2 regions of the Desertibacillus haloalkaliphilus genome follow, and region 2 is predicted to be linked to the other one. Evidence: riboswitches for the same ligand, from Rfam matches in the RefSeq annotation. Region 2 holds a riboswitch; the other holds the start of a gene.
What was found. A riboswitch is a leader RNA that binds a small molecule or an ion and turns the genes downstream of it on or off. The one in region 2 is predicted to bind cobalamin.

Region 1: it holds a riboswitch for cobalamin, as region 2 does, so the genes downstream of both, KH400_RS06775 ((2Fe-2S) ferredoxin domain-containing protein) here and cobJ (precorrin-3B C(17)-methyltransferase) in region 2, are expected to answer to the same signal.

What each region holds. Positions count from the first base shown of each region.
Region 1 is NZ_JAHPIV010000005.1:34,346-41,826, reverse strand. Features, by position in the region: gene KH400_RS06790 (lanthionine synthetase LanC family protein) at 1-600, opposite strand, end outside; gene KH400_RS06785 (hypothetical protein) at 740-1,189, opposite strand; gene KH400_RS06780 (hypothetical protein) at 1,772-2,215, opposite strand; gene KH400_RS06775 ((2Fe-2S) ferredoxin domain-containing protein) at 3,472-3,882, opposite strand; cobalamin riboswitch at 4,146-4,339, opposite strand; gene KH400_RS06770 (GTP cyclohydrolase II) at 4,448-5,203, opposite strand; partial or broken gene KH400_RS26385 (NAD(P)-dependent oxidoreductase) at 5,521-5,650, opposite strand; gene KH400_RS06765 (LLM class flavin-dependent oxidoreductase) at 5,758-6,843, opposite strand; gene KH400_RS06760 (VOC family protein) at 6,861-7,481, opposite strand, start outside.
Region 2 is NZ_JAHPIV010000012.1:99,934-107,414, forward strand. Features, by position in the region: gene KH400_RS14415 (sirohydrochlorin chelatase) at 1-38, shown strand, start outside; gene KH400_RS14420 (NAD(P)-binding protein) at 35-652, shown strand; gene bioB (biotin synthase BioB) at 959-1,960, shown strand; cobalamin riboswitch at 2,100-2,286, shown strand; gene cobJ (precorrin-3B C(17)-methyltransferase) at 2,583-4,193, shown strand; gene KH400_RS14435 (sirohydrochlorin chelatase) at 4,216-5,076, shown strand; gene cobK (precorrin-6A reductase) at 5,095-5,862, shown strand; gene KH400_RS14445 (precorrin-8X methylmutase) at 5,868-6,518, shown strand; gene KH400_RS14450 (cobalt-precorrin-5B (C(1))-methyltransferase) at 6,521-7,481, shown strand, end outside.

The DNA of each region.
Region 1 (7,481 bases), on a different contig from region 2:
TTTATTTTCGAAAGGGTTATCATTCACTATTGTGTTATCAGCTTCTTTATCAAAAGGAGGAAATGTTTTAAATGGATTAGGAACATCTGACGGAGGTACAAATGGAACTTCATAAGAGTCCGCTCGTAAGGAACCATCTGCTGCTTGAATAAAAAGTGACGGTAGCCCGAGACGGTTTTGCGAAATAATCGGATTAAAACAGCCATATCTTGCATAAACAATATCACTAAGCCGTAAATCAGTTCGAATAATTGGACCGTGAAAACTAGGGGTTAGTTGAATAAGTTTCTCAGCAATTTCTTTTGCCTCATGATCATTATTGGGGTAGATTGTCATAAACTTTCCTACTTGTGTCGAACCCAATGCCCCTTCATTTAGTAAACCTAGAACATCCTCATCTTGAGTAATTTTAAAGCTTATCTGTTTTTCACGAAGATATGGGACCACTACACGAAGCAATGATACTGCCTCTGACTCAATCGTCGAAAGGTGAAGTTTCCAGCCTTGCACTCGATTCGTTGTTCCGACATTAGCCCAGGGATAATTGATTTCTGGGTTGAGATGATATTCGTTAAGAATCTTAACGAATTGATTCTCCATAACATCCTCCCCTTACCCTTTTTCAGTTTACAATAGACCGTCATTTATACATTTCATTGTATATCGTTATTCTTTTTATTGAATCTTTATGATAGTAAATCATGCTCTTCCACACTTTTACTTCATAAAGCAGTGTAACCTAGTAACCTCTAGGTGGATATCCATATGGTTGCATAACTCCTGGTTGAACAAACCCTGGTTGAACCATTCCTGGCTGTAATCCGTTTGAATACGGCTGTAATGGTTGTAAAACTTGTCCTACTCGTGTTCTTTGACAAGATCCGTCACCACAAGTCCAAGCACAACTTATACCACAAGTCGTTCTCGCACATGATCTCGGAGAACAATTTACCGTTTTACCGCATGAAGCATGACCACAAGTCTCCTGACAATATACTCTCTCAACTCGATTATCGTGAAACTCATCTACATCCCCATTCTTTATATTTTGAATCATCGAATGCTTTGTTTCATCATCAAGGTACTCCAGCTTTTTAATTGTTTCAACGAGATCATGAGATAATTCTCGAAAAAACGTTTTGTCTTTCTTTGCATGGTTAATCAGCTTATTTAATGTTTCATCAATCATACTCTAACCTCCGTCATAAACCTTTATATTTTTTTATACACCTTTATATATCTTTGCTTATGTTGAAACCTATGGACAAGGCAGTCCAAACTTACAAACATTCTTAGTTATTGCCCCATTGCGAGTACCATCCTGGTTGGATAAATTGATGTGGGCTGGGCAATTGAGGACCAAGGAAGCGGGGGTGTAGCGGGTGGGGCCGAAACACCTGCGGCTGTACAAAAGTAGTGTGGGCACAGGATCCCCTACCGCAAGTATTCCCACATGTAATTCTTAAACATGTTGTTCCACAGGAATCCGCACATGTTTGATTACACGATCGCCGCCCGCACGTAATAGCATTACAGGTCCAACCGGAACATTTAGGGTGAGCAATTACACGATTTGATGTCTCTCCATCTTTTTGACCTTGAATGTAATCAATCATGTCATTCTTCGTATGAGAATCAAGATAATCGACGTTTTGTATTGTTTTAATTAAGTCGTTTTGCAACTGGCGAAAAAAAACTTTGTCTTTCTTTGCATGATTAATTAGTTGATGTAATCTTTCTAAATCCACGCTATTCACCTACCTCACTTAGTTTAAATATACGTTTGTGGAGGATACCCTGGTCGAAATGGTTTTATTGGTAAAGTACCAGGTTGAACATTACCTCGTAGAAAAGGAGCCTGAACTTCGGGGATTTGAGGCTCAAGTGGTGTCATTTGTAAGCCTGCAGTTGCTCCACCACAGGAACCCAAACAAGTATTGCCCCCACAACTGCTTCTACATGTTACTCTGCAAGTTCTCCTTGTTCCACATGTGATAAAACACGATGCATCACCACAAGTCACGCTACACCTTCTTCTCGCATCAAACTCACTTTGATCTTCATATAATAAGCTGTTAATGAGCTGCCGTTTCGTCTCATCATTGAGATAATCAAGAGTTTGTATCGTATGAATTATGTCATGAGATAGTCTTTGAAAGAAACGTTCATCTTGTTTGGCCTGAGCGATCAATCTTTGTAAATTCTCATAATCCATTATTCTACCTCCTGTTACTTAAATAAGTTAACTTAACAAAAAACATAAATTATCCTATGTACAGTTGACCATTCAAGTGAGTTAAGAGAGAGAAGTAATTTTGCGGTTTGTTATTTTAAAAGTAAGGTCTTTGTTCTAGTCTTAGGCATTGGCCACTTTAACCAAAAACAACCCCCTTTAACTCAAGGGGGTGATCAATAGACAAATTTATCGTTGATACATTATTGATTCATTAAGGTTTTAACTTCTGAAAAGCCTAACTGTTGAAAAAAGTCGAGTTTATACAGCAAATAGCCAGCAAAATTCCGACCAATAACGTTCTTTCGATCTTTGTTGTATACTCCTTCATGCTTTCCTACAAGCACTTACCATGGAGATATTGCATATTAACAGCTATGCCCTGTCGATTCCCACGTACCACTTTTACACTCGTGCACCCTGCCATCCATACAAATTTTTGATCCATTACTATAACATTGACCAGCGTACATACAATCACAAGCCATTAATTCCCCTCCATTCCAACTCCAGCCCCCTATAGGCTGAATAGGGTGAGGAGGACGAGGTACAGGTTGATATAGCTGTCTAAAGGGTGTCGAAACACCATATAGTTCATTACATCTTTCCATACATCGATCTTTTTCACTCAAACAATAATCAAAACGGTATCCTCGACGTAAACATCGACGTAACTCTTGTTCACAAATTACAGTACATGTGTCAGGACCCGCTGGTTGTACTCCCACCTGAAATTGAGGATAGGATACAAATAAAGGAACTTGTTGTCTATAAGGGAAATACGGCATAAACATCGTTGCTCTCTCCTTAATCATTCACAAATGTAGTAAAGAACAGGTTGACTTTCTTGAGAATCCGTAAGAGTAAATGAATTGTTACCTATAGGTAAGGAACTGATAGTTTGTCAAGCGGGCTCAGAGGTACAAATCGATATATTGTTGTATACCTATAGGAAGGGCATTTATCCCCCTTTATGACTGTTTATGTATGAGGATAGCCAATTGCATTAAGTAAACGGCCCAATTTGTGAAATTGGGCCGTTTTAAAAAAGAGAGGTCCTAAATTAACTGCGACTTCTGATGTGGGCGGAGGAGCGGGTTACATTATAGATTGATATTGCTAATTTAACCCATGAATTCCCCCCTTTGAGAGCTTCTATCAGGCATTGTAAGTAATTGGTAGTCTATTGATGATATTAAAATCTTCCTATGAATCATCTTTTCTTCATCCTGATCGTTTTATTGCTTATCCATAGACAATCCTTTTGTTACTCTAGCTACCTTTTCCTGAATTTTTTTCTCCCCAATGACCGTTTCCTCCGTTCTTTCAAATGCAATGCCATTATATTGGAAAGAAACTTTATTTGATAACTTCTCATTATCATTAGATAAAGATGAAATTAAATGAGAAGCATCTTCTGGTTTCAGATCCTTATACCATCTACCTGATGGGTACACAACTAATACACATTTATCTTGGCAACGTCCATTACAGCGTGTTCTAGTTGTATGAATCTCATGATCTAATCCTCTTGCCATAATCTCTGCTCTAACTGCCTGTGTTAACTCTTCTGCTCCAGCTTTGTTACAACTGCTTCCGTTACATAGTAAAATATGATGTTTAGTTTCTGTTAAATCCCATGTAGCCATTCTATTCCCCAACTCCTAAATATTTTTTTCGCATATCTTTTCAAATCCCTAATTTTCTCTAATCAGTTTTTTCGTAGTGGTAGCAAATCATTTGTTAAATACCTAATGTCCCTTCATAGCCGCCTGTTGAGCAGCCCAGGTTATGAACAAAATAAAAAGCCCTTCCTCACACTAGAGAAAGAGCATAAACGGCATATTTGTCATTAAGACCTTTATGAAAGTCAGTCCTGCCGTTTAAACTTCTCACCCCCCGAAGAAATAAAAAACTTTTGGAAATTGAGGCAGGTCTCCTGACTTGTGCTTCCCTTTACTCTGAGCCTTCCCGTATAAGCACCTCTTCAGTTCCTTATACAGTGGTCATTCTCATTTCATCCACACTTACAGTTGCGGGGACAGTTCTGGACTTTCACCAGATTCCCTATTAAGTCTATATAACACCTAAACTTCCTATTAAATATTAAATTATGACCAAAGAAATAATATTTAGACAATTACTACAATAACTTATAAACAAAGGAAATTCAATCTATTTAAACTTCCCCTATTCCACAAGTAGAATTCATGACTAGTCATTACAACATGTCTCCTCTTCTCCAATGTGACCCGAACGAATTACTTTTGTTTCTAGATATTTTTCATTAAACTCTGATCGATCTCCCCATAACGACTCTCTTCCTGATACCGGTAAACCAGCATTCTTTAAAGCCTCTAATTTTTTCGGGTTATTGGTCAATAAAGTAACAGGCTTACTTCTTAATGCTTTTAAAACATGAATCGCATCACTATAATTTCTAGAATCATCAACAAAGCCAAGCGCTTCATTTGCCTCAACTGTATCGTAGTTATTCTCTTGGAGAATGTAAGCCATTGCTTTGCTAAATAGACCAATTCCTCGTCCTTCATGATTAGCTAAATAAAATAAAGCACCTGTACCATGTTCAATAATATTTTTCATTGATTGTTTTAATTGATACCCACAATCACACCTTTTACTTCCGAAAATATCTCCTGTATGACAGATGGAATGCATTCTAATAATGGCATCATCACTGTAGCTAAAATCACCATAGGTTAAGACACTCGATTGCTGTAATTCGGATAAATTAGCTGAAGATAATTTATCAATAATACGGTCAAAGTCCTCTGTTACCTCACCACAATTTAACCAACAGTACCAATTGAATTGAACTGTCTCTCCATCCAAATTAACCGGAAGTTTTATAGGTCCAACTAAATAGATGGCACCTTCCTTTGTTTTAATTAGTTGAATTTTATCTTCAAGTATTGAAAGAATCCTTGACTCGAATTTTGTTTGTGTCATCAGTATCCTATCCTTTTTTATTATTTTGTCGTTAAGGTAATATTTCCATATAGGGAAATTAGTGGTTATGGGTTTCTGAATTAGTAATGCTCTTTTGCTCAAACCTAGTTTAGGGCAATTGATCATTTATCCCGTTATAACTGTAATATCCTCACTTGAAAAAAAGTGGGGCGAAAATACAATTGGATGTTTTTTTGTATACAAACCGGGACAAATAAGAAAGACGACTACGAAAAAGTGGTCGTCTCTAGATGTACCAGTAACGTTGCAACAACAACGTAAAGGGGCTTTAGTAGTTCTCATTCAACATAGGAGCTTATCGCAGAGGGAATGATAAATGTCCATGTAATAGTAGTGGATGTTTCTTGTAACTCCTGCAAGTTTCGCCCTTGCCCTTTCGCTTGTCGGTATAAATATCTCTGGAAAATCAGGTGTACCGATTACTGAATCATAATGTAATTCGCCCTGCAATACAAAACAGAATACCAGGTACCTATCTTGCATTTGACGTAAGGTTTTTATGCACCAGTAATCCTGTCATTGCCTACCTAAAATCATGCCAATGTTTCATTTTTTATTGATTTACTAGTTGCTTTTTTTATTATTGGTGCAACTTCTGTCGCTAGTAATTCAATACTTTTCGCTACTTTACTAACAGGCAAGCCGCCTATATCCAGCTGTGCTAGAAAACGTGTATGTCCAAAAGCCTCATGTTGTCTTAAGATTTTCTCCACAATTTGCTGCGTACTTCCTACAAACAATGCGGTATCTGGGCCTGTCATTTGATCGAAGTCGTCCTTTGATAATCTCGTTCCCATTCCTCGTTGACGATTCACATAGGACCAATAGTTCGAGTAATATGGGAAGAATTCACTTTTCGCTTGCTGAGTTGTTTCAGCAATATAGGCATGCCCCGTTACGCCAACCCTTAAGTCTTCTGGGGAATGCCCGGCATTTATTCCGGTTTCACGGTAAAAGTCAACGAGCGGTTTAAAACGTAATGGATCTCCGCCTAATATCGCTAGTGCCATTCCAACGCCAAATTTTCCAGCACGAACAGCACTTTCCGGCGAACCGCCAACCCCGATCCAAACTGGTAAGCGTTCTTGTACTGGCCTCGGGGCAATTTCAGCATTGTTTAAAGATGAACGGAACTTTCCTGACCACGTAACGGTCTCATTTTGAGTTAATTGTAAAAGCAAATCCATATGCTCTTCAAACAATTCATCATAATCGTTTGTGCTATACCCAAACAGCGGAAATGATTCTATAAATGCTCCCCTGCCAGCTATGATTTCAGCTCGACCATTTGAAAGTAAATCTAATGTAGCAAAATCTTCAAAGAGACGAACCGGATCAAGTGTACTTAACACACTTGTAGTACTTGTTAATTTAATTCGTTTTGTTGCATGTGCAATAGCAGCCAATATGACTGCAGGTGAAGAAGAGGCATAATCTAGACGATGATGCTCCCCTACCCCAAATATATCCAGCCCTGCTTCATCAGCAAGTGTTGCCGCTTGAATGATTTCTGTTAATCGTTCTTTAACCGTTACCGTTTTTCCAGTTAATGGATCAGGACCAATATCTGCAAGTGTGTAAATCCCTATATCGATGCTTGTTTTTTCTACAGTAGACATCCCAAAGCCTCCCAACCTTATACCGCTAACTCTACTCGATTTCCAGAAGGATCAAGCGTAATATAATGATTATTTTCTTCTAATACATCCACACCAATTTGTTTCAATTGTGTTACTACTTGCTTTCGTGCTTCTTCATTATCAAAAATGAGCGTAAACGATTCGAGACCTACACTATTTTGGGCCGGAGCTTTAGCACCTACACCATTCCATGTGTTGACCCCAACGTGGTGGTGATATTTTCCGTAAGAAAGGAATAATGCCTGCCCGCCAAATCGATTGACGACATCCATTCCTAATCCTTTTACATAAAATTCTTCTGTCTTTTTTAGATCGGATACGTGCAAATGAATGTGACCCATGACCGTTTCAGTCGGCATTTTTTCCCAACGACTATTTGGTGTAGCATGCTGTAGCAATTTTTCAAAATCTAGTGGATCAACAGTCATTGCTATCTCATCACCATTCCAATTCCATTCAGACGGAGTGCGGTCACGATAAATTTCAATCTGGTTTCCATCTGGATCATTTAGATACAGTGCTTCACTGACAAGATGATCTGAAGCCCCAAAGCGAATTCCTTTATCGACCAAATGCACGACAATATTGGCTAAATCTGATTGATCTGGTAAGAGAAT
Region 2 (7,481 bases):
GTTCTAGTCAGCTAAAGACCATGGAGGCGAGAGTATGACTTACCCACTTATGGTGAAGCTTAAAGGGAAATTGGTTGTCGTAGTTGGTGGTGGGGCAGTTGCGACGAGAAAAATCAAGCGATTAATACAAGAAGCAGCCGATGTCACAGTTGTCTCTCCCTACTTAAGTGAATCACTGCAAATACTTATTCATGACCATAACCATCGTTTGACGTGGGTGCAAGATCGTTTCAAAGCTTTGTATATCAAAGATGCATTTCTGGTGATTGCTGCTACAGATGATCGTGACGTGAACCGTAGCGTTTTTGAGGCAGTTAATCAATACCAATTAGTAAATATTGTTGACCAGCCCGAACTTAGCAATTTCTATGTACCGTCAATGTTAAAGAGGGGAGAGTTGACAATATCGGTGTCCACAGGAGGAGCTAGTCCTATGCTTGCTAAGCACATTTGCCAAGATCTTGAAAAAACGTATGATGAACGTTATGAAGAGTATCTTGAATTTCTATTGAAGTCGAGAAAGGATATTATTGAACATGTTCCAGAACGTACTAAGCGTAAGCAAATGTTTCAAGAGTTAGCTAGTAAGCGATTTTTAGAGGCTGCGGATCGCCAGCGGGAGTTAGAAAAGTTAATGAAAAAGTTGAATTGACAAAAGGCCGTTTTTCGGGCCTTTTTTTATTAGGTAAAGGGTACGGAGTGCGCCAACAAAGGTGAGGTGCCCAGGAAGTGGGCTTACTCACGCCGCCTTTGATTGAAGGATGAGGGAGAATGCACTGAAGCAGAAAGGAGTAAATCAGGAAGATGGAAAAGGGTACGGAGTGCGCTAGCTACGAAGGTTTGATTTATGATTGGATTCACAAAGTTTTTGAGGAACTCAGTGGAAAATAATGCTTGTCAACTTGAACTCCTTAATGTTAACCTTTAATTAAATAAGGTTAACGAAAGGGTGTATGAGATGACGATAACTGTCAATGAGAAAAATCGTTGGGAACAATTCGCTAACAAAGCATTAACAGGGGTCCCTCTAACAGTTGGAGAAGGACTTGAAGTGTTACAAACACCAGATGAGCAAGTATTACCATTATTGCAAGCTGCTTTTCGGGTGCGAAAACACTACTTCGGGAAAAAAGTAAAGCTAAATATGATTATTAATGCTAAAAGTGGTTTATGTCCGGAAGATTGCGGATATTGCTCGCAATCCATTGTTTCGGATGCACCGGTGGATAAGTATTCCTTTCTTGATAAAGAAACGCTCGTAGCCGGTGCGAAGGAAGCGATGAATCGAAAAGCAGGAACGTATTGCATTGTGGCAAGTGGACGTGGACCGACGGATCAAGAGTTAAATCAAGTTGTAGAAGCTGTCGAGGAAATTAGAGAAACGATGCCATTAAAAATTTGCGCTTGTTTAGGTCTATTGAGTGATGAAAAAGCAGAAAAGTTAAAGGAAGCGGGGGTTCATCGTTATAACCATAACCTTAATACCCATGAAGATAATCATGAAAACATCACCTCAACTCATACGTACGAAGATCGTGTAAACACTGTCGAATCTGTGAAGCATGCAGGAATGTCACCCTGTTCTGGGTGTATTATTGGCATGGGAGAAACGGACGAACAAATTGTTGAAACAGCGCTTGCCTTACGAAAGCTTGATGCTGATTCCATTCCAGTTAACTTCCTTCATGCGATTCAAGGCACGCCCCTTGAAAATTACGGTCGCACACATCCAATGAAATCGTTGAAAGTATTAGCTTTAATGCGCTTTATAAATCCAACCAAAGAAATTCGTGTATCTGGTGGTCGTGAAGTGAATTTACGTACCTTACAGCCCTTAGCTCTCTATGCTGCTAATTCAATTTTTGTAGGTGATTATTTAACGACTGAGGGTCAGTTAGTAGAGGATGATCATCACATCATTGAGGATCTTGGTTTTGAGATTGAAGAATGTGCGCTTTGAACCTCACATGACTGAAATCACGAGTGTTCTCTCCCTATTCAAAAATAATAGTATTTTTCGACAAGAGTAGTAGTTTTTAGGAAAATTTCATGAAAATAATTGACAAAGTTTTTCGCCTGCTATACTGTTATAGTTAACAATTTCATTTAAGGGAAAAGGTGAGGGTTACGATTCGTAACCTTCTAATAGGGAAGTCGGTGAGAAACCGACGCGGACCCGCCACTGTAATTGGTTGCTCTCTGCGAAACCACTGTTCATATCGAATGGGAAGGTGTAGAAGAGCGAGAACCATAAGCCAGGAGACCTGCCTTTTCTAACAACACTGTTTGACCTACGGGGAATAGGGAAGTGTTAGAGAGCAGAGTCTAAGTTGAATACTAAAAACTAGTAAACAATCATTCAAGCATCTCTAACCTTCCAATAATGGTTAGAGATGCTTTTTTCGTTTTAGATGTAGCAGAGAGTATGTTAACAAGGGTACGTATACTCTCACATTGAGGTAGAGTGTGAAGAATAGACGAGAGATTCATAAACTTGAGTAAAAAGGGATGTTTAATAAGTTTAGTGATCATGCTGTTTGGTCACAACAAGTCATTGGAGTCTATAGATGGGAGGAAGTTGTATGGAAATGAACCTAGGGAAATTACTAGTCATTGGATTTGGGCCTGGGAATGAGGAACATATGACGTTTCGGGCAAAAGAGGCGATTTTGGAAAGTGATGCAGTTATCGGTTATAACACATATATTGATATCATCCGTCCACTATTGACAGATCAAGAAATTGTTCGTACCGGGATGACAGAAGAAGTCAGTCGTGCTCAGGAGGCGGTCAGGCAAGCAGAACAAGGTAGGAGTGTCGCGGTCATCTCGAGTGGCGATGCTGGTGTTTATGGGATGGCTGGTTTGATTTATGAAGTGCTCATTGAGCAAGGGTGGAAGGAAGAAACAGGCGTAAGGGTTGAGATTATTCCAGGAATTTCAGCGATTAATTCTTGTGCGTCGCTATTAGGTGCACCTGTGATGCACGATGCCTGTACGATCAGTTTGAGTGATCATCTAACGCCTTGGGAATTAATTAAAAAGCGTGTAGAAGCTGCAGCTCAAGCGGACTTTGTCATTTCTTTATACAATCCAAGAAGTGGGCGAAGAACTCGTCAAATTGTTGAAACACAACAGATCCTCTTAAGCTATCGGTCACCAGATACACCGGTCGGGTTAGTGAAAAGTGCATACCGCGAGCGTCAACACGTGGTTATCACTGATCTTGCACATATGCTTGATCATGATATCGGGATGCTAACGACAGTTGTGATAGGTAATAACTCGACGTTTATGTACGACGGTAAGATGATTACACCGCGTGGCTATCAACGCAAATACACGTTAGATAGCGAGGAACAGCAATTAAAACCGCACCAACGATTACAAGAACAAGCTGAGCCTTGGGCTATGCACCAAGGTGGATCTCAAACAAAAGCAGAGGTAGCTTCAGCCGTTGACTTAGCTGAGGAAGCTATGACAAAAGTAGGTTGCAAGGAGTCTGAACATAAACAGTCATCGGAATTTTCAAATGAGTTTAGGCAACAATCGATTTTTGAATTTGCTGTGTCTCCAGGTATTGCAAATAAAAAGATCAGCGCTCAGCAAATGCTTTCGATTGCAGAAATAGTTGGTGAATCAGGGACAATTGAGTATACACCAGACCATGAAATGCGAATATCGGTACATACGGATCAGCCAGATGAGATCACGTCAAGGTTAAAAACTGAGGGCCTGTTGTTATTACCGATAGGCAATGTTGTTAAAGTGAAAGCATGTGACTTTTGTGATGGTGAAAAGCGTGATGCGATCCCTCATGCAACGGAATTACAGGAAAAGCTAGGTGGGTTGTCTGTACCAAAGGCAATGACCATTGGCATTAATGGATGTGGAATGGCCTGTTACGGTGCAACGGCAGATGACATTGGCATCATTTATCGAAGACAAAAATTTGACCTTTTTTTAGGAGCAAAACGTACAGGTAGAAACGCGCATGTCGCACAGCTCGTGGCCGAAGGTGTAGAACCAGATCAAATTGTTGAAACCGTTGTGGCTGTTGTTGAACAATTTCGTGAGCGCGGTTTACCAAATGAGCGTTTTCATAAATTTTTTAAACGGGTTCAAGAGATTAATGGCTTCAAGTTCCGTGATGTACCGGATCAAGTCGTTGTTGATGAAGTTTGTGGAGATTAAATAGAAAAGGGATGTGTTACGCATGAACGCTGTCTTATTTATCGGTCATGGAAGTAAGAAGAACGAAGGAAATAGTGAAATTGCTCAATTTGTTGAATCAATGAAACCGGAGCTCGATGTCCCGATTGTAGAAACATGCTATTTAGAATTTGCTCAGCCATCTATTGCAACTGGCATTGAGCGTTGTATTGAGCGAGGAGCGACAAAGGTTGCTCTAATCCCAATGATGTTCTTTGCTGCCGGACATTCAAAAATACATATTCCAGATGCAATTGATCATGCAAAAGAAAAATACCCTGCAGTAGAATTTAGTTATGGTCGGCCAATTGATGTCCATGACAAGCTGTTTGATATTTTAGAGTCACGGTTGTCCGACTGTGGATTTTCGAGTGAAAGTAGCAACGAGGAAGTATCGATCTTGCTCGTTGGACGAGGAAGTAGTGATGCGGATGCCAACAGTCAGTTGTATAAAATCTCAAGGTTATTATCTGAGCGATTACAAATGACAAATGTTGAGCTCTCTTTTATTGGTGTAACGACACCGACGGTTGAAGAAGGGGTGCAACGTTGTCTGAAGCTTGGCGCTAAAACGATTTACATCGTCCCTTACTTCTTCTTTACGGGAATTTTGATGGATCGTATGGAAGACAAGCTTGCAAACTTTACATCGGAATATGATGATGTTGTGTTCAAGATGACAGATTACCTCGGCTTTCATCCCGCACTTAAAACGATTTTTATTGACCGAGCAGTAGAAGCACTAGGTGGAAGCGCAAAATTAAATTGTGACATGTGCGAGTATCGTTTACATGCATTAGCACATATGGATGTTCACCATCATCATCACGACCACGACCACGATCACCACCATGTACTCAAGTGACAAAGGAAGGAGCAACAAATGATTTTAGTCATAGCAGGGACAAGTGATGCTAGAGAATTAGCGATTGAGATCGACAAACAAGGGTACCAGCTGATCACATCAGTCGTGACAGAAAATGCAGCGAAATCATTAACAGAGGCTAGGTTACCGGTTCGGGTTGGACGGCTGGCAGCTATTGACATGGTTGATTTCATTAAGGAACATCAGATTACTCTTATTGTTGATGCGAGCCATCCTTTTGCTGAGGAGGCTTCTCGAAATGCGATTGAAGCTGCAGAACGCTCCGATACTCCTTACATTCGTTATGAACGAAAAGAAATAACGAGCTATGATGCGATTGTCACTAAGGTAGCGTCATATGAGGAGGCGGCTGATGTTGCCAGCAACCATCAAGGGGTAGTGATGTTAACAACTGGAAGTAAGACGCTTCCAACATTTGCGCAAAAATTGGTTGGCTTAGAAGGTGTGAGGTTTCTTGCGCGGATGTTACCTCGCAAAGATAATCTCGAACTATGTGAACAATTAGGGATTGAACAAAAAAACATCATTGCGATTCAAGGACCATTTTCCAAAGAATTAAATAAAGCTCTCTACAGGCAATATGGAGTTACGTTAATGATCACAAAAGAAAGTGGGAAAGTCGGGTCGGTGGATGAAAAAGTTGAAGCGGCACGTGAATTAGGAATCCCGATTGTGATGATCCAACGCCCTAGGATCGGTTATGGAAATGTGTATTCAGACATTCCCCAAGTAGTAGAACAGATTAAAAAAATAAAAAAGGTGTGATTGAAATGGATTTTTCAACTGAATTTAAACCGTTAACAGTACAGCCTCAAGAGATTGAAGGAAAAAGTTTTGAGATGATTACTGAAGAGATCGGAAAGCATTCATTTACGCAAGAGCAATATCCAGTTGTCCAACGGATCATTCATGCATCAGCCGATTTCGATCTAGGCAGAAGTGTCGCATTTCACCCGGATGCAGTCCGTGCCGGCGTTCAAGCGATTCGATCTGGGAAGAAGGTAGTAGCAGACGTGCAAATGGTTCAAGTAGGTATTAGTAAACCGCGACTTGAGAAATTTGGTGGAAGTGTCCACGTCTACATCTCAGATCCAGATGTCATCGAGGAAGCAAAACGATTAAATACAACGAGAGCAATTATAGCGACTCGAAAAGCAATCAAAGAAGCAGATGGTGGGATTTTTGCAATAGGTAACGCACCAACGGCACTGTTGGAATTGATTCGCTTAGTAAAAAGTGGTGAAGCGCGCCCAGGACTTGTTGTTGGGATGCCTGTCGGGTTTGTTTCCGCAGCGGAATCGAAGGAAGAATTAGCGAAACTGGATATTCCATTCATTACGAATGTAGGTCGAAAAGGGGGAAGTCCAGTTACGGTTGCTGCTGTTAACGCTCTTTCACTGATTGCAGAAAAGCAGGGATAACAATGAAAAAGAAGCAACAAAAAGACCCGAAAGACATGAAACGCGGCTATACCACTGGAGCCAATGCGACCGCTGCGACAAAAGCGGCTTTGCTCTCGTTAATGTTGCAACAGGAGGTAAAGGAAGTGAAAATTCCACTTCCAATTGGTGAAGTGATTCCTTTTCAGATGGAAAAGGTAACCTTTTCTACAGAGAGAGCTGAAGCGTCGGTGATCAAAGATGCGGGAGACGACCCAGATGCAACTCATCAAGCAAAAATTGTGGCAAGTGTTACTTGGAGAGGTGAGCCAGGAATAACGATTGATGGAGGCGTTGGGGTTGGTCGAGTAACAAAACCAGGTTTACCCGTTCCAGTTGGCGAAGCGGCGATTAACCCGGTTCCGCGCAAAATGATTCGTGAGGCCGCCGAGTCGGTTTTAGCCGAGTCGGAAACCCAAAAAGGGATCCAAATTACGATATCCGTTCCTGATGGGGAAGAAATTGCTGAAAAGACATTAAATGCCCGTCTCGGGATTATCGGTGGGATTTCAATCCTTGGAACACGCGGGATTGTCGTACCGTTTTCAACCGCTGCCTATAAGGCGAGCGTTGTTCAAGCGATAAAGGTCGCAAAAGAAAGTGGCTGTGACCATCTGTTTTTAACAACAGGAGGTCGTAGTGAGAAGTACGCGATGGCGCTATATGAGGGGCACCAAGAGGAAGCATTTATTGAAATGGGTGATTTTGTTGGTTTTGCGCTAAAACAATGCAAAGCACAAAAAATAACGAAAGTGACTCTCGTTGGGATGATGGGGAAATTCTCAAAAGTCGCTCAAGGGATCATGATGGTTCATTCAAAAAGTGCGCCGGTAGATTTTAATTTTTTAGCTGATCTTGCTAAGGAAGTCGGTGCTGAAGAAGGTTTGCTTGAGGAAATCCGTTCTGCAAACACTGCTTCACAAGTTGGGACGATGATGCAGGAAA